4 regions of the Streptomyces sp. 351MFTsu5.1 genome follow, and region 2 is predicted to be linked to each of the others. Evidence: riboswitches for the same ligand, from Rfam matches in the RefSeq annotation. Region 2 holds a riboswitch; each other region holds the start of a gene.

The links. A riboswitch is a leader RNA that binds a small molecule or an ion and turns the genes downstream of it on or off. The one in region 2 is predicted to bind cobalamin.
Region 1: another riboswitch for cobalamin. It lies ahead of H295_RS0105450 (HoxN/HupN/NixA family nickel/cobalt transporter); the one in region 2 lies ahead of H295_RS0108380 (ABC transporter substrate-binding protein).
Region 3: another riboswitch for cobalamin. It lies ahead of H295_RS0117710 (ribonucleoside-diphosphate reductase subunit alpha); the one in region 2 lies ahead of H295_RS0108380 (ABC transporter substrate-binding protein).
Region 4: another riboswitch for cobalamin. It lies ahead of H295_RS0138875 (cobalamin biosynthesis protein); the one in region 2 lies ahead of H295_RS0108380 (ABC transporter substrate-binding protein).

The regions. Positions count from the first base shown of each region.
Region 1 covers NZ_KB911776.1:440,436-444,965, reverse strand. The annotation lists gene H295_RS0105470 (LAETG motif-containing sortase-dependent surface protein) at 1-84, shown strand, start outside; gene H295_RS0105465 (hypothetical protein) at 222-437, shown strand; gene H295_RS0105460 (hypothetical protein) at 482-700, shown strand; gene H295_RS0105455 (ArsR/SmtB family transcription factor) at 846-1,193, opposite strand; cobalamin riboswitch at 1,274-1,463, shown strand; gene H295_RS0105450 (HoxN/HupN/NixA family nickel/cobalt transporter) at 1,490-2,626, shown strand; gene H295_RS0105445 (nucleoside hydrolase) at 2,643-3,605, opposite strand; gene thrS (threonine--tRNA ligase) at 3,673-4,530, opposite strand, start outside.
Region 2 covers NZ_KB911777.1:395,664-400,193, forward strand. The annotation lists gene H295_RS0108375 (FecCD family ABC transporter permease) at 1-778, opposite strand, end outside; gene H295_RS0108380 (ABC transporter substrate-binding protein) at 775-1,824, opposite strand; cobalamin riboswitch at 1,878-2,054, opposite strand; gene dctA (C4-dicarboxylate transporter DctA) at 2,205-3,668, opposite strand; gene H295_RS0108390 (PrpF domain-containing protein) at 3,665-4,530, opposite strand, start outside.
Region 3 covers NZ_KB911781.1:185,757-190,286, forward strand. The annotation lists gene H295_RS0117695 (DUF3311 domain-containing protein) at 1-139, shown strand, start outside; gene mctP (monocarboxylate uptake permease MctP) at 136-1,746, shown strand; gene H295_RS0117705 (GNAT family N-acetyltransferase) at 1,820-2,320, shown strand; cobalamin riboswitch at 2,356-2,502, shown strand; gene H295_RS0117710 (ribonucleoside-diphosphate reductase subunit alpha) at 2,625-4,530, shown strand, end outside.
Region 4 covers NZ_KB911800.1:73,889-78,418, forward strand. The annotation lists gene H295_RS0138865 (inorganic phosphate transporter) at 1-1,193, shown strand, start outside; gene H295_RS0138870 (hypothetical protein) at 1,223-1,444, shown strand; cobalamin riboswitch at 1,575-1,718, shown strand; gene H295_RS0138875 (cobalamin biosynthesis protein) at 1,816-2,760, shown strand; gene H295_RS0138880 (cobyric acid synthase) at 2,757-4,265, shown strand; gene cobN (cobaltochelatase subunit CobN) at 4,262-4,530, shown strand, end outside.

The DNA.
Region 1 (4,530 bases), on a different contig from region 2:
ATCGCGGGCGGCGCGGCGGTGCTGCTCGCGGGTGGCGCGGGCATCGTCCTGGCGACGCGCCGCCGCAAGGCCACGCGCGCCTGACCCGTCCTCCGAAGGGGTCGTCCCACCGGTTCACCGGTGCGGGCGGCCCCTTCGGCGTGTCCGGGGCCGGACGGTGCGCACGTACCTGGAGACGACGGCCCTGGCCCATAAAATCGAACACATGATTGAATCCGGGCATGCGATCGTTCCCCGACGACCTCGCCCGGACGCAGCGGGAGTGGAGCGCCACGTACCAGCGCCTCGCCGAGCACCCCGGCCGCACCGAGCTGCGCCGACGCCTGTACCGGCTGTCGACCGAGCTGTTCTTCCATCCCCACTGGGAGCGGCGGCGCCCACGCCCCGCCGAGTGGTGGGAGCTGCGCGACCAGGCGAGGGGACGGCTCGACCGATGACGGACCGAAGTGCGGGACCGTACACCGCGGACGATCCTGAAGACATGTCCGGCCCGATCCGAGTGATCGTCCACCCGCCGTCCCCCACCGGCGGCCGCCGCGTACGCGTGGACGGCGAGATCCTGGGCCTCGCCCACAACCTGGCCGACGTGGCCGAATTCCTCCGCCGAGCGGGCCTGGAGATCGACGCGGCGGAGGTCGCGCAGTCGAGCTGGATCGACTGGCGCGGCGTGGGCCCGGAACGGTGGGGACCGGAGGGGTGAAGCGGGCTGCCGGCCGGCTCGCTCACCCGCGACGCGTGGCCGTCGCCCAGACCGCGGACACCGGCGTCGCAGACACCCGAAGCACAGACACCCGTATCTCCGGCCTCCGCCCCCGCCCCCGCCCCCGCGACGACCGGCCGCCCCGCTAGGACACCTGCTTCAACAACCCCCGTACCGCCTCGTCCACCACCCGGTACCGCACCACCCGCCCCTCCTTCTCCCCCGCCACGACCCCGGCCGCGCGCAGCAGCCGTAGCGCCTGCGAGACGGCCGGGTCGTTCATGCCCGTGGCGATCGCGAGGTCGGAGACCGCGAGCGGGCCGGTGCGGTGCAGGGCGAGGAGGAGGGAGAGGCGGTTGGGGTCGGCGAGAAGGGCGAAACGGTCGGACCAGGTGCGGACGTCGTCCGGGTCGCCGATCGCGGCGATGGCGTCGCACACCCGGTGTCCGTCGATGGTGCGGCGGTCGGCTCGGTCGGCCGGGACGAGGTGCATGGGCTCATCCTCGCAGGCGCCCCTGTGTGATCTTCCATACCTGCGCAGGTGCGCAGCTATGCAGGGGAGGCCGGCACCCCCTACGGTGGGCGGGCCGTGGTGCTCGGGAAGCCGGTGACGACCCCTCAAAGGTCCAGACCGGCGCGGCCCTCGCCACTGTGATCGGGAAGTGTCCGTGCCGTCGAAGCCACTGGTCGTACGACTGGGAAGGCAGGCGCGGACACGCACGACCCGTAAGCCAGGAGACCGGCCACGGCACGTCAGGAACTGATCCACGAGGTGTTGGAGCTGACCGTATGACCGAGCCTGCCCTGTCCAAGGCCACGCCCCCCGCCACCGGTGCCAGTACCGGAACCGGTACCGGTGCCGCCCCCGGCTTCCGCTGGCGGCGCGAGGACACCCTCAAGACCGCCGGACTGCTCGCGGTGATCACCGCCCTGCACGTCGTCGCGTTCGGCATCCTCTTCCTGCTCGTCGTCCCCGCCCACTACGAGGTCGGCACCAAGGCCTTCGGCGTCGGACTCGGCATCACCGCCTACACCCTGGGCATGCGGCACGCCTTCGACGCCGACCACATCGCCGCGATCGACAACACCACCCGCAAGCTGATGGCCGACGGCAAGCGGCCGGTGTCCGTGGGGTTCTGGTTCGCCCTCGGGCACTCCAGCGTCGTCGTCCTGCTCGCCGCGCTCATCGCGGGCGGCACCCAGCTGGCCGGCAAGGTCATGAACGAGGGCTCCAGCACCCACCAGGTGCTCGGCTTCCTCGGTACGACGATCTCCGGCACCTTCCTCTACCTCATCGCCGCCCTCAACCTGGTCGCCCTGGTGGGCATCCTGAAGGTCTTCCGGGCGATGCGGGCGGGGTCGTACGACGAGAAGCAGCTGGAACAGCACCTGGACTCGCGGGGCTTCATGAACCGGATCCTCGGGCGGCTCACCAAGTCCATCACCCGGCCGGGGCAGATGTACCCGCTGGGCTTCCTGTTCGGGCTCGGCTTCGACACGGCCACCGAGGTCACGCTGATGGTGATGGCCGGTTCGGGCGCGGCCGCCGGACTCCCCTGGTACGCGATCCTCTGCCTGCCCCTGCTCTTCGCCGCCGGCATGAGCCTGTTCGACACCCTCGACGGCACTTTCATGAACTTCGCCTACCAGTGGGCCTTCTCCAACCCGGTGCGCAAGGTGTTCTACAACCTCGCCATCACCGGACTGTCCATCGCGGTCGCCTTCTTCATCGGCACGATCGAGCTGGTCGGCGTCCTGCACGACAAGTTCGACCTCACCGACGCCCTCACCACCTGGATCGCCGACATCGACCTCGACAACGTCGGGTACGTCATCGTCGGTCTGTTCGTGGTGGTGTGGGGGGGGGCGATCGCCTACTGGCGGCTCGCGAAGGTGGAGCAGCGGTGGGGCGTCAGCAGCTCCTGAGGGACCGCAACAGGCCCTAGGCGCCCTCCACCGCCGTCAGCCACAGCTTCACGTACCGCTCCACGTCCACGCCCAACCCGACGTCCACCAGGGTCACTTCGCGCTCGCCGTCGTGGATCTCGGACTCTCCGGGGCGGCGACGGCGGTCGACGACGGTCTGGCCGCGGGTCGGGCCCGGGGCCAGGCTCACCTCCACCGGCAGGAGTTCGGTGGTCAGTCCGTCGGGGTCGACGACCGCGCAGACCGCGCCCGCGTCGCCGAGCCCGCCGGTGGGGGTGGGGTCGCCGGTACTGGCCGGGTCGCGGTGGGCGAGGAGTTCACCGGCCATGCGCAGACTGGGCTCCGTGCTCGCCCGCAGCCGCTGTACGTCGGCGGCGGGGACGACGACCCGCTCGAAGACGTCGAGGCCGTACATCGTGATCGGCACGCCCGCGGTGAGCAGGACGGCGGCCGCCTCGGGGTCGTGCCAGACGTTGAACTCCGCGACCGGCGTGGCGTTCCCGGTCGCCACGGCCCCGCCCATGAACACGATCCGCTCGATGTTGCGCACCACCTCGGGGTGGGTGCGCAGCAGCAGCGCGATGTTGGTGAGCGGCGCGGTGGGGATGAGGGTGACCGGCCGGGGCGAGGCGAGGATCTCCCGCCGGAGCAGGGTCACCGCGTCCACGTCCACCGCCACCCGGGTCGGCGCGGGCAGCCCCAGGTCGCCCATCCCGTCGAGGCCGTGCACGTGCTGCGCGGTGCGCACCGGCTCGATCAGCGGCCGCTCGGCACCCCGGGCGACCGGGATGTCCCCGGCCCCGGCCTGCTCCAGCACGGTCAGGGTGTTGCGGACGACGCCGTCGACGTCGGTGTTCCCGGCGACACAGGTGACCGCGCGCAGGTCGATGCCGGGATGCCGTACGGCGAACAACAGGGCCAGGGCGTCGTCGACACCCGTGTCGCAGTCGATGATCACCGGAATGGGCTGACCGGTCACGGCGGGGTCCTTTCCCTCACTGGCGTACGTGTACGTCGCTGACGTGTGCCGGCGTACGGCACCGACCTTACGCAGCCGCCCAGAGTTCAGTCCCGCGATCAGCGGCCCGTGCGCCGATCCGCGCCAGCAGCTCGGCCACCGGCACGGCTCCCGGCCTGCGCCCGCCCCGCAGCCGTACGGCCGCTAGGTCGCCGTCGGCCTCCCGCTCCCCGATCACCGCCAGGTACGGCACGAGCCGCGCGGCACGGACCCGGGCACCGAGGGTCCCGTCGCCACAGCCGGACAGCTCGGCCCGGACACCGCGCGCCCGGGCCCGCCGTACGACGTCGAGGGCCCGCTCCTCCTGCCCGTCGCCCACCGGCAGCACCGCGAGCTGCACGGGCGCGAGCCAGACGGGAAAGGCACCGGCGTGCGCCTCGACGAGATGAGCCACCGCCCGCTCCACACTCCCGATGATGCTGCGGTGGACCATGACCGGCCGGTGTTTCCTCCCGTCGCTGCCGACGTAGTGAAGGCCGAACCGCTCGGGCTGGTGGAAGTCGATCTGGACGGTGGAGAGGGTGGACTCACGGCCGGCGGGGTCGGTGACCTGGACGTCGATCTTGGGCCCGTAGAACGCGGCCTCGCCCTCGACGGCCTCGTGGTCGACCCCGTCCAGGACCTCTTCGAGCAGACCGGTGGCGCGGCGCCACAGCTCCGGGTCGGCAACGTACTTGCCCCCGCCGTCCTGGCCTCCCCCCGGCAGGGAGAGCCGGTACCGGCTTGCCCGGATGCCGAGGTCGTCGTAGGCCCGCCGGATGAGCCCGAGGGCGGCGCGGGCCTCGGCCACGGCCTGGTCCGGGGTGCAGAAGATGTGGGCGTCGTTGAGCTGGATGGACCGCACGCGGGTGAGACCGCCGAGCACCCCGGACGGCTCGGAGCGGTA
Region 2 (4,530 bases):
CCGCACAGCTGACCAGGGCGGCGGTGAGCAGCGCGGTCGCGCAGAGCAGGACCATGCGGGTACGGGCGACCCGGACCCCGAGTCCGGCGGCGGCCTCGTCACCGAAGGCGAACGCGTCGAGCGTACGGGCGTACCCGAGGCACACGACGAGGACCCCCGCCAGGACGCCCGAACAGAGCAGCACCTGGCCCCAGTCGGCGCCGGCGAGCGAGCCCAGCAGCCAGAACAGCACGCCCCGGGTGGTCTCCGCGTCGGCGGAGGTCAGGACGACGAACGAGGTCAGCGCGGAGAACAGCTGCATCGCGGCCACCCCGGACAGCACCACCCGGTCGGTGCTGCCGCCGAGGGTGTGGCTGAGCAGGAGGACCAGGGCGAAGGAGAGCAGCGCGCCGAGGAAGGCGCCCGCCGACAGGGACACCACTCCCCCGCCCACTCCCAGCACGACCACGGCGACCGCTCCCGTGGACGCCCCGGAGGAGACACCGAGGACGAAGGGGTCGGCGAGCGGATTGCGCAGCAGCGACTGCATCACCGCCCCACAGACCGCGAACCCGGCCCCGCACACGGCGGCAAGCAGCGTGCGCGGCATGCGCAGATCCCAGACGATGCCGTCCCGCAGCGGCGCCGACGTGCCGTCGCCGACGCCGAGATGGGCCGCGACGGCGGCCCACACGTCCCCTGTCGAGATGTCCGCCGGTCCGATCGTCACGGCGACGGCGATCGACGCGAGCAGCGCGACCAGGCCCCCGCCGGCCAACAGCGGTGTACGGAGGGTCACTTGGCGAGTCCGAAGTCCCGCAGTCCCGCCGCCACCTTCTCGATGCCCTCGACCGTGCGGACGGACGGGTTCATGGCCTGGCCGGACAGCAGGACGTAGCGCTTCTTGCGCACGGCGGTCAGGTTGCGGGTGGCGGGGTTGGTCTCCAGGAACCGGATCTTCGCCTCGGCGGTCTCCGCGGTCTGCTGCTTGCGGGTCAGGTCGCCGATCACGATGACGTCGGGGTCGCGGTCCGCGACCGTCTCCCAGTTGATCTGGGGCCACTCGTCGTGGGTGTCGGCGAAGGCGTTCCGCGAACCGACCGCACGGGTGATGGCACCCGGCGCGCCGCAGCAGCCGGCGAGGTAGGGCGACTGGGAGTTGGCGAACCAGTACATCAGGGAGACGTCCGAGGCGTCGATCCCGGCGGTGGCCGTGCTCACCCGCTTCTTCAGCGAGGCGACGAGCCTCTCGCCGCGCTCCTCGACACCGAACGCGCGGGCGAGGTCGCGTATTTCGCCGTAGACGACGTCGAGGGTGAGCGGTTCGCTGCGCGACCCGTCGCCGCCGCCGGCGTTGTCCTTGCCCGCGGAGCAGTCGGAGGGCGAGACGTACGTCGGCACCCCGAGCTTCTCGAACTGCTCGCGGGTGGCGACCCCGCCCCTGCCGAGGGTGGAGACGAACGAGGCCGTGACGAAGTCGGGCCGGGCGTCCAGGACCTTCTCGAAGGAGGGGTTGTTGTCGGCGAGGCGCGGCACGGAGGCGTTGGCCTTCTCCAGGCCCTTCATCACCGGGTCGGTCCAAGTCGCCGTACCCGCCGTCCGGTTGGCGAGGCCGAGGGACAGCAGGATCTCGGTGGAGCCCTGGTTGAGGGAGACGGCCCGCTTCGGGGCCGACGTCAGGGTGATCTCGCGACGGCAGTTGTCGAGGGTCACCGGGTAACCGGCGGCGGCCTCCTGCGACTTCGGGTCGTTCGCGTCGGACGCACCGCACGCGGTGAGCAGCAGGGCTGACACGAGCAGGAGCGCCGGGGTACGGAGCAGGACGGGGGTGCGGAGCACGGGCATGCCTTAGGAGTCGGGGCTCTTACGCGGAGCCTGGCCTACGGACGTCCCCCGCGCCGGGGCGCGGAGGTGCCAGCAGGTCTTCGGACTCGGGTTCGTCCGGACGGGACGCCTTCCCGGTCTCCCAGTGGCGTCGTGCCCCGCCCGTCCCCCTCACCGCTGCGCGTCAGTTCCGGATTCGCACCGGATTCCCTGGCCTCGGATGTGGCTCGACTGGCCCGACGAGGCTACCAAGCCCGTCGCATGCTCGGACGCTGCGGTCCGTGACGGGGTACGGCACGATCGTGGGGCGTCCGCGTGTGCCGTACTCCGAGGCGCGACAGCCGTCACCCGCGAAAGAGCCGGTCCGGAGCGCGTGCTCCGGACCGGCGGTGCGGGGTGGGTCAGCCGGCGGCTGGCACCGGCTCACGGCCCGCCCCTGCCGCCACCTTCGGGTCGGTGTCCCCGGCCCCACCGGCCGCGGCCTTCGGGTCCGTGTCCTCGGGCGCCCCGGCCTGCGGGTCGGACGCCGGTTCGGGCTGTGCTCCGGACGGCGTGGAGGTGTACGGGATCTCGCCGCGCAGCACGGCCCTGGCGCGTTCCTCGTCGAGTTGTCCCTCCCACTTGGCGACCGCGAGGGTGGCGACGCCGTTGCCGACGACGCTGGTCAGGGCGCGGGCCTCGGACATGAACCGGTCGATGCCGAAGATCAGGGCCAGCGCGGCGACGGGCACATGCGGTACGGCGCTGAGAGTGGCCGCGAGGGCGATGAAGCCGGAACCGGTCACCCCGGCCGCGCCCTTGGAGGTCAGCAGCATGACGGCGAGCATGGACAGCTGCTGGGTGAGGCTGAGGTCGATGCCGAGGGCCTGGGCGAGGAAGACCGAGCCCATGGTCAGGTAGATGGCGGTGCCGTCGAGGTTGAAGGAGTACCCGGCGGGCAGCGTGATCCCGACCACCGGCTTCGAGGCACCGGCGTGCTGGAGCTTGGCCATCATGCGGGGCAGCACCGGCTCGGAGGACGAGGTGCCCAGCACGATCAGCAGCTCTTCCTTGATGTAGCGGAGGAAGGGCAGCAGGCGCAGGCCGTTGAGGCGCATGACGGTGCCGAGCACGACCAGGACGAAGAACAGGGCGGTGAGCCAGAAGGAGCCGACCAGCAGGAAGAGGTGGCGCAGGGTGTCCAGGCCGTAGTTGCCGATGGTGAAGGCCATGGAGCCGAAGGCGCCGATGGGGGCCAGCCGCATGATCCAGCGGATCAGCGTGAACAGGACCCTGGAGAGCTTCTCGATGCCCTGGATGATCCCCGCGCCCGCCTCGCCCGCGGCGTTCAGGCCGAAGCCGAACAGCACCGAGACCAACAGCACGGGCAGGATCTCGTGGCCGGTCAGCGCGCTGAGCAGGGTGTCCGGGATCATGGCGAGCAGGAACGCGGAAACGCTCTCGTGGCTCGCGGTCGCCTCCGGCGGCAGCCCCTTGGTCGACAGGGTCGAGGGGTCGACGTGCAGCCCGCTGCCGGGCTGGACGACGTTCACCACGACCAGCCCGATCACCATGGCGACGGTCGTCAGGACCTCGAAGTAGATGAGCGCCTTGAGGCTGACCCGGCCGACGGCACGGGCGTTGCCCATGGAGGCGATGCCGTGGACGACGGTACAGAAGATGACGGGCGCGATCATCATGCGGACCAGCGCGATGAACCCGTCGCCCAGCGGTTTGAGGTCGGCTCCGAACGACGGCCACAGCGCGCCGACGGCGGCCCCGGCCAGGACGCCGATCAGGCACTGGACGTAGAGCAGGGACAGCAGACCGCGCAGGCGGCTCGGTGGTGCGTCGACGGTACCCGGGGCGGCGTCGTTGCGGCTCATGCGGGGCGTCCTTCCAGGACGGGAACGAGGAGTTCGGCTCGGGCGATGCGGCGGGCGGCGCGGTGCAGCAGCACCGTGGGGGACGCACCCTCCTTCGCGGGGACGGCTCGGGCGGTGATGACACCGGCCGGGGTGCCCAGCCGCAGCGAGCCGTCGGCGGTCTGCCGGGCGACGCGGTGGGCGAGGGTGCCGGGGATGGCGGCAGCGGTGGCCAGGGCTACGGCCGAGGTGAGACCGATCGCCGGGTGGGGCGCGTGCATGGAGACCATGCGCACGGCCAGGTCGTACTCGTCCTGTGGGACGAGGGTGCCATCGGTGGTGCGGTAAGTGACAGGGCGGGCGACCACTCCGACCTTCGGGACGGCGTGGCTGACGGGGTCGCTCTCCTTGACCAGCCCCATGGCCAGGGCGGCCTGCCGGCGCAGCACGGTGAGGGCGGGCACCGCCGTGGCGAAGTCGGCGAGGGACTCGGTGCCGTCGAGGCCGAACGCCTTGGCCTCGAACAGCGCCGCCGGGGCGCCGGCGTCGACCAGGGAGGCCTCGACGGTGCCGGTGGCCCCGGTCAGCGTGTCCAGGGCGTGGCCGGTCGGCAGGGCCCGGCCGGTCGACGTACCGGCGGGGTCCTCGAAGCCGAGGAGCACCGGCACGCCGAGTGCGGCGGTGCCCGGCACCCGGGCCGTCCCCGCGTCGGGGGCGGTCCCGCCCGGGGTGGGGATGGTGCCGCTGAGCCGGGCCCCGGTGTTGATGTTGAGCATCCGTACGGTGGTCGACTCCGGTCCGAGAGGCACCAGGTGGTGGTGGACGGCGTACAGGGCCACGGCGGTGGCGCAGTTGCCGCAGTTGCTGGTCCACTCCACCCGCG
Region 3 (4,530 bases), on a different contig from region 2:
GGTGGACCCGGAGTTCATCGGGATCCCGTTCTTCTACTGGTACCAGATGCTGTGGGTGCTGATCTCCACCGCGCTGACGATGATCGCCTACCAGCTCTGGAAGCGTGACCAGCGCGGCCGCCACGGAGGTGCCAAGTGAACGACGGCGTCAACGGGGTGGCACTCACCGTCTTCATCCTCTTCTTCCTGGCCGTCACGGTCATGGGCTTCCTGGCCGCGCGCTGGCGCAAGGCCGAGAACGAGCACTCGCTGGACGAATGGGGCCTGGGCGGCCGGTCGTTCGGCACCTGGATCACCTGGTTCCTGCTGGGCGGCGACCTCTACACGGCGTACACCTTCGTCGCGGTGCCCGCGGCGATCTACGCGGCGGGCGCGGCAGGCTTCTTCGCGGTGCCGTACACCATCCTGGTGTACCCGCTGATCTTCACCTTCCTGCCCCGCCTGTGGTCCGTCTCCCACAAGCACGGGTACGTCACCACCTCGGACTTCGTGCGCGGCCGCTTCGGCTCCAAGGGGCTCTCGCTGGCGGTGGCGGTCACCGGCATCCTCGCGACCATGCCGTACATCGCGCTCCAACTGGTCGGCATCCAGGCCGTGCTGGACGTCATGGGCGTCGGCGGCGGGGAGAACACCAACTGGTTCGTGAAGGACCTCCCGCTGCTGATCGCCTTCGGCGTGCTCGCGGCCTACACGTACTCCTCCGGCCTCAGGGCCCCCGCCCTGATCGCGTTCGTGAAGGACACGCTGATCTACATCGTCATCGCGGTGGCGATCATCTACATCCCGATCAAGCTGGGCGGCTTCGACGACGTCTTCGGCGCGGCGAGCGAGAAGTACACGGCGGCCAAGGCGGGCGGCCTGGTGCCCCCGGAGGCAGGCCAATGGACCTACGCCACACTGGCGTTGGGCTCCGCGCTGGCGCTCTTCATGTACCCGCACTCCATCACCGCGACGCTGTCCTCCCGCAGCCGTGAGGTGATCCGCCGCAACACCACGATCCTGCCGCTGTACTCGCTGATGCTCGGCCTGCTGGCCCTGCTCGGCTTCATGGCGATCGCGGCCGGGGTCAAGGTCACCAACCCGCAACTGGCGATCCCGCAGCTGTTCGAGGACATGTTCCCGGACTGGTTCGCGGGCGTGGCCTTCGCGGCGATCGGCATCGGCGCGCTCGTCCCGGCGGCCATCATGTCGATCGCGGCCGCGAATCTCTTCACCCGCAACATCTACAAGGACTTCATCAGGCCGGACGCGACCGCGGCCCAGGAGACGAAGGTCTCCAAGCTGGTGTCCCTGCTGGTGAAGGTGGGCGCGCTGGTCTTCGTCCTGACCATGGACAAGACGGTCGCCATCAACTTCCAGCTCCTGGGCGGCATCTGGATCCTGCAGACCTTCCCGGCCCTGGTCGGCGGCCTGTTCACCCGCTGGTTCCACCGCTGGGCGCTGCTCGCGGGCTGGGCGGTCGGCATGGTCTACGGCACGTTCGCGGCGTACGGTGTCGCCTCCCCGACCCAGAAGCACTTCGGCGGCTCGGCGAAGGAGATCCCGGGCATCGGCGAGATCGGCTACATCGGCCTGACGGCGTTCGTCCTGAACGTGGCGGTGACGGTGGTCCTGACGTTCGTCCTGAAGGCGGCGAAGGCCCCCGACGGTGTGGACGAGACCAGCCCGGAGGACTACACGGCGGACGCGGGCGACCCGGGGGTGGAGGTGGAGCTTCCGCCCGCGACAGCGGGGTCGAGCCACTAGGCACACCGTTCACGGGCCGTCGGAGAGGTCGTCCGGCGGCCCGTTGCCGTGCACGTCGTGCACACTCACCCGCATGGACATACTGATCCGCCCCGCAGAACCCACCGACTACGAACCCCTCGGCGAGATCACCGCCCAGGCCTACCTCCGGGACGGCCTGCTCGCCTTCGGCGACGAGGACGACTGGTACTTCCAGGAACTCAGGAACGTGGCCAAGCGAGCGGAGGCCGCGGAGGTCCTGGTAGCCGCCGAGAACGGCCGGCTCCTCGGCGGAGTCACCTACGTTCCCCACGGCGGCCCCCTGGCCGAACTCGCCAGCCCCGCAGAGGCCGAGATCCGCATGCTCGCCGTGGCCCACGAGGCCCGGGGCCGGGGCGTCGGCCAGGCCCTCGTCCAGGCCTGCGTAGACCGCGCGGCGGCAACCGGCACCGACCTCGTCCTGTGCACCCAGCCCACCATGCGCTCGGCCCACCGCATCTACGAACGTCTGGGCTTCACCCGCGTCCCGGAACGCGACTGGAAGCCGATCCCCGGCAACGACTTCACGCTCCTCACCTACAAGTTGACGCTCTGAAGTCACCGCGACACAACATATGGGCCTGCTTCCACCACCTGGCACAAGATGTATGCTCATGCTCGCTGTCGTCGCAGGGGAATCCGGTGTGAATCCGGAACTGTCCCGCAACGGTGTACTCATGCGCGCATAAGCGCACATGAGCGTCAGTCCGAGGACCTGCCGACAGTACGCCCGGCCACCGTGGCCCGGGTGTCATGACGTCCGGGCCTCGTGGAATGGGCCGGTGGACGCGACGCCGTGTGCGCTCGTGTGCTGCCCCCTGCCCTCCGCAAGGCCCCGTGCCAGCGAGGGAGAGCCCCACGTGACCATCGCGCCAGCCGATCCGGCCTCAGCGGCGATCGAGCGGACCGAGCAGCGGACCGGGCAGGAGAACGACGGCCCCGGAGCCGCGTTGCTGCGGACCCTGGCCGAGCTGACCGCCGACCTGCCCGACGCCGACCCCGGCCGCGTCGCCGCCGCCGCGCTCCGCGGCCGGTCCGCGCGGGCCGACGAGTCGGAGCTGCGCGAGCTGGCCACCGAGGCCGCCGCCGGGCTCATCTCCGAGGACCCTGCGTACAGCAGGCTCGCCGCCAGGCTGCTGACGATCTCCGTCGCCGCGGAGGCCGCCTCGCAGGGCGTCACGTCGTTCACCGGCTCGGTCGCGGTCGGCCACCGCGAGGGCCTGATCGCCGACCGGACCGCCGAGTTCGTACGGGTGCACGCCGAGCGGCTCGACGCGCTCGTCGACACCGAGGCCGACGACCGCTTCGGCTACTTCGGGCTCCGCACCCTCCACAGCCGCTACCTGCTGCGGCACCCGATCACCCGCAAGGTCATCGAGACCCCCCAGCACTTCATGCTCCGGGTCGCGTCGGGGCTCGCCGAGGACGACACGACCCGGGCCCTGGACGAAGTCGCCGCGCTCTACGGGCTCATGAGCCGCCTCGACTACCTCCCCTCCTCCCCCACCCTCTTCAACTCCGGCACCCGGCACCCCCAGATGTCGTCCTGCTACCTCCTCGACTCCCCGAAGGACGAGCTCGACTCCATCTACGACCGCTACCACCAGGTGGCCCGGCTCTCGAAGCACGCCGGCGGCATCGGCATCGCGTACTCCCGCGTCCGCAGCCGCGGTTCACTGATCCGTGGCACCAACGGGCACTCCAACGGCATCGTCCCGTTCCTGAAGACGCTGGACGCGAGTGTCGCCGCCGTGAACCAGGGCGGCCGGCGCAAGGGCGCGGCCGCGGTCTACCTGGAGACCTGGCACTCCGACATCGAGGAGTTCCTGGAGCTCAGGGACAACACCGGCGAGGACGCCCGCCGTACGCACAACCTGAACCTCGCGCACTGGATCCCGGACGAGTTCATGCGCCGGGTGAACGCGGACGCCGAGTGGTCCCTCTTCTCCCCCGCCGACGTGCCCGAGCTGGTCGACCTGTGGGGCGAGGAGTTCGACGCCGCGTACCGCGCGGCCGAGGGCAGGGGGCTCGCGAAGCGCACCATCCCGGCCCGTGACCTCTACGGCCGCATGATGCGCACCCTCGCCCAGACCGGCAACGGCTGGATGACCTTCAAGGACGCCGCCAACCGCACGGCCAACCAGACGGCCCTGCCGGGGCACACGGTCCACTCCTCCAACCTCTGCACGGAGATCCTGGAGGTCACGGACGACGGGGAGACGGCGGTCTGCAACCTGGGGTCGGTGAACCTCGGCGCGTTCGTCGACACGAGGACCGGCGACGTCGACTGGGAGCGGCTGGACGAGACCGTCCGCACCGCCGTCACCTTCCTCGACCGGGTGGTCGACATCAACTTCTACCCGACCGAGCAGGCGGGGCGTTCCAACGCCAAGTGGCGTCCGGTCGGCCTCGGGGCGATGGGCCTCCAGGACGTCTTCTTCAAGCTGCGGCTGCCCTTCGGCTCCCCGGAGGCGCAGGCCCTCTCCACCCGGATCGCCGAGCGCATCATGCTCGCCGCCTACGAGGCCTCCACCGACCTCGCCGAGCGCAGCGGCCCGCTGCCGGCCTGGGAGAAGACCCGTACCGCTCAAGGTGTACTGCACCCGGACCACTACGCCACGGACCTCGCCTGGCCCGAGCGCTGGGCGGCGCTGCGCGAGCGCATGGCCACGACGGGTCTGCGCAACAGCCTGCTGCTGGCCATCGCGCCCACCGCGACCATCGCCTCGATCGCCGGGGTGTACGAGTGCATCGAGCCGCAGGTCT
Region 4 (4,530 bases), on a different contig from region 2:
CGAACGGTTTTCACGACACCGCCAACGCGATGGCCACCACCATCTCGACCGGTGCGCTCAAGCCCAAGGTCGCGGTGGCCATGTCCGCCGTGCTGAACCTTGTGGGCGCCTTCCTCTCCGTGGAGGTCGCGAACACGATCTCCAAGGGTCTCGTCGACGAGACCGGCATCCGTCCCGAGGTCATCTTCGCCGCCCTGGTCGGCGCGATCCTCTGGAACCTGCTGACCTGGCTGGTGGGCCTGCCCTCCAGTTCCTCGCACGCCCTCATGGGCGGCCTGATCGGCGCCACCATCGCCTCGGCGGGCTTCGGCGCGGTGCACGGTGACGCGCTCGTCACCAAGGTTCTGATCCCCGCGGTCGCCGCCCCGATCGTCGCGGGCGTCGCCGCCATGCTGGCCACGCGGTTCTCCTACTCGCTGGGCAAGAAGGCCGACGGCAAGGCCGCCGCGAAGGGCTACCGCGGCGGTCAGATCGCCTCGGCCGGCCTGGTCTCGCTGGCCCACGGCACCAACGACGCGCAGAAGACGATGGGCATCATCACCCTCGCCCTGGTCGCCGGCGGCGCCGTCGCCCCCGACTCGGACCCGCCCACCTGGGTCATCCTCTCCGCGGGCCTGGCCATCGCGCTCGGCACGTACATCGGCGGCTGGCGGATCATCCGCACCATGGGCAAGGGCCTGACCGAGCTCGAGCCGCAGCAGGGCTTCGCCGCCCAGACCAGCGCGGCCACCGCCATCCTGGCCTCCTCCCACCTCGGCTTCTCCCTGTCCACCACGCACGTCGTCTCCGGTTCGGTGATGGGCGCGGGCCTCGGCCGCAAGGGCGGGGTCGTGCGGTGGTCCACGGCCACCCGGATGTTCGTGGCCTGGGGGCTCACCCTCCCGGCGGCGGCCCTGGTCGGCGCGCTCGCCGAGTCCGTCACCGGTCTCGGTGACTGGGGCACCGCGGTCGTGGCGCTCTTCCTCGTCGCCTCCAGCGCGGCGATCTGGAAGATCTCGCGCCGCGAGGTGGTGGACGCGTCCAACGTCAACGCGACCGACGAGCCGGCCGGTGTGGTGACGCAGGCGATCGCCGCCGTGACCCCGCCGCCCGCGGGCACCGTGACCGAGGGCCTCACCGCCACGATCCCGGCCCCGCCCACCGCCGCGGAAGCCACCGCCACGGAAACGGCCGCCCCGCCGGCCGCCGTCTGAGCCCGCACCAGTCCTAAGGAAGCCTCACCATGAAGATCGACTGGGAAGCCCTCGGCTCCGTCTTCGGCGTCAGCCTCGTCGTCACCGTGGGCCTCGTGGCCCTGTTCACCCTCGGCATCATGGGCCTCTCCCGCCAGGAGCGGGCCACCGCCCAGGGCGGCTCGGCCGCTCTCGCGGTCACCGGCGCCTACGCCTGCTTCGCGGCCTGCGCGGCGGCGGTGGCGTACGGGATCTATCTGATCGTGGCCTGACGACACCTCGTCACCCGACGGCCGGGTGGGCACGGAACCCCGAGTTCTGCGCCCGCCCGGCCGTCCCCGTGTGACCCGTGGTGTGGGGTTCTGCACACTCCCCCGTCGCAGGTCAACAGCAAGTTGACGGGTCTCGAAGGCCCGTGGTGGACTGCCGGAGCCATTTACGGCAGCAGGAGAGGAAGCCGGTGCGAATCCGGCGCGGTCCCGCCACTGTCACCGGGGTAGACACCCCCGGGAGCCAGGAACTCTCGCCGCCGGACTCGTCGAACCAGGGCGTGGACACCCTGAGTGAGGACATGACGCGATGCTCGCCTGCCGATCCACCAGCGGTACCAGGCACCTGAACGACCCTGCGATCGGCTGACCCGGTGCGTGCCGATCGCGTTTTCGCGTACGGCGCCGCCGCCGGTCTGATCGGTGACCTCCTGCTCGGTGACCCGCGTCGCGGGCACCCGGTCGCCGTGTTCGGGCGGGCCGCGGGTGCTGTGGAGCGGGTGCTGTGGCGGGACCACCGGGGCTGGGGCGCGCTGCACACCGCCGTGTGCGTGGGCGGCGCGGTGGGGCTCGGGGCCGTGGCGCAGCATGCCGTACGTTCCTCCCGAACCGCCTCCGTCCTGCTCACCGGCGCTGCCACCTGGGCCGTGGTGGGCGGGACTTCACTGGCCCGCGAGGCGCGGCTCATCGGCCGGGCTCTGGAGGCCGGGGACGTCGAGGCGGCCCGGGAGCGGCTGCCGCATCTGTGCGGGCGGGACCCGCAGGCCCTCGACGCCGACGGGATCGCCCGGGCCGTCGTGGAGTCCGTCGCCGAGAACACCTCCGACGCCGTCGTGGGCGCGCTCGTGTGGGGTGCCGTGGGTGGGGTGCCGGGGCTGCTCGGGTTCCGGGCCGTCAACACGCTGGACGCCATGGTGGGTCACAAGTCGGTCCGCTACCGGCGCTTCGGGTGGGGTTCCGCGCGGCTCGACGACCTCGCCGGGTGGCCGGGGGCACGGCTGACCGCCGTACTGGCGACGGTCGCCGGGGCGGATCCGCGGGGTGCCCGGCGGGCGTGGCGTCAGGACGCCGGAAAGCATCCGAGCCCCAACGCCGGGCCCGTGGAGGCCTCTTTCGCGGGGGCGCTCGGGGTGCGGCTCGGCGGGACGCTCTCCTACGGGGGGCGCATCGAGCACCGGCCCGTGCTCAACGGGGACGGGCGCGCTGTGGCCTCGTACGACATCGAGCGTGCCGTGCGGCTGTCGCGGCGGGTCGGGCTGCTCGCGCTCGGCGCCGGTGCGGTCGCCGCACGGCTGATCCGGAAGGGACGTACGGCATGAGCGGGGGGCTTCTTGTCGCCGGCACCACCTCCGACGCGGGAAAGAGCGTCGTGACCGCCGGGATCTGCCGGTGGCTGGTGCGGCAGGGGGTGAAGGTCGCGCCGTTCAAGGCGCAGAACATGTCCCTCAACTCGTTCGTGACGAGGGAGGGTGCCGAGATCGGGCGGGCGCAGGCCATGCAGGCGCAGGCCTGCCGGGTCGAGCCGACCGCGCTGATGAATCCCGTGCTGCTCAAGCCCGGTGGGGAGCAGAGCAGTCAGGTCGTGCTGCTCGGCAAGCCCGTGGGCGAGCTGAGCGCGCGTGGCTATCACGGCGGGCGGCAGCAGAAGCTGCTCGGGACCGTGCTCGACTGCCTCGCCGAGTTGCGGGGCACGTATGACGCGGTGATCTGTGAGGGAGCCGGCAGTCCCGCCGAGATCAATCTGCGGCGGACCGACATCGTGAACATGGGCATCGCCCGTAATGCCCGCATTCCGGTTCTCGTCGTCGGTGACATCGACCGCGGCGGGGTCTTCGCCTCCTTCTTCGGGACCGTCGCGCTGCTCTCCCCCGAGGACCAGGCGCTGGTCGCCGGGTTCCTCGTCAACAAGTTCCGGGGGGATGTCTCGCTGCTGGAGCCGGGACTGGAGATGCTTCACGGGCTCACCGGGCGGCACACGTACGGCGTGCTGCCCTTCCGGCACGGGCTCGGCATCGACGAGGAGGACGGGCTGCGGGTGTCCCTGCGGGGCACCGTCCGGGAGTCCTCGGTGAGCCCTCCGGTGGGTGAGGACGTGCTGCGGGTCGCCGTCTGCGCGATCCCGCTGATGTCCAACTTCACCGACGTGGACGCCCTGGCCGCCGAACCGGGTGTCGTGGTGCGGTTCGTGGACCGGGCGGAGGAGCTGGCCGACGCCGACCTCGTCGTCGTCCCCGGCACCCGGGGAACCGTCCGCGCGCTGGAGTGGCTGCGGCAGCGGGGGCTCGCGGAGGCCATCTCGCGCAGGGTCGCCGAGGGGCGGCCCGTGCTCGGCATCTGCGGCGGGTTCCAGATCCTCGGCGAGCACATCGAGGACGAGGTCGAATCGCGCGCCGGCTCGGTCGACGGCCTCGGACTGCTGCCCGTCCGCGTGCGGTTCGCGCGGGAGAAGACCCTCACCCGGCCGGTCGGCGAGGCCCTCGGGGAGCCGGTCGAGGGGTACGAGATCCATCACGGGGTGGCCCAAGTAGGCGGCGGGGAAGCCTTCCTGGACGGCTGCCGGGTCGGCCAGACCTGGGGGACGCACTGGCACGGCTCCCTGGAGTCGGACGGGTTCCGACGGGCCTTCCTGCGGGAGGTGGCGGCCGCCGCGGGCCGCCGGTTCGTGCCCGCCCCCGACACCTCGTTCGCCGCGCTGCGCGAGGAGCAGCTCGACCGGCTCGGCGACCTGATCGAACAGCACGCGGACACGGACGCGCTGTGGCGGCTCATCGAGTCCGGCGCGCCGCAAGGACTGCCTTTCATTCCACCGGGAGCGCCCGCATGAGCACAGTGTTGTTGTTGTCGACCGCCGACACGGACCTGCTGGCGGCCCGGGCCGCCGGGGGTGCCGACTACCGGATCGGCAATCCGACCCGGGTGGATGTCGCGGAGGAGCTGCCGGCGCTGATCGAGGGCGCGGACATCGCCGTCGTACGGCTGCTCGGCGGCAAGCGGGCCTGGGAGGACGGGCTGGCCGCGCTGAAGGCGTCCGGCGTCCCGACCGTGCTGCTGGGCGGGGAGTCCGTGCCGGACGCCGAGCTGATGGCGGA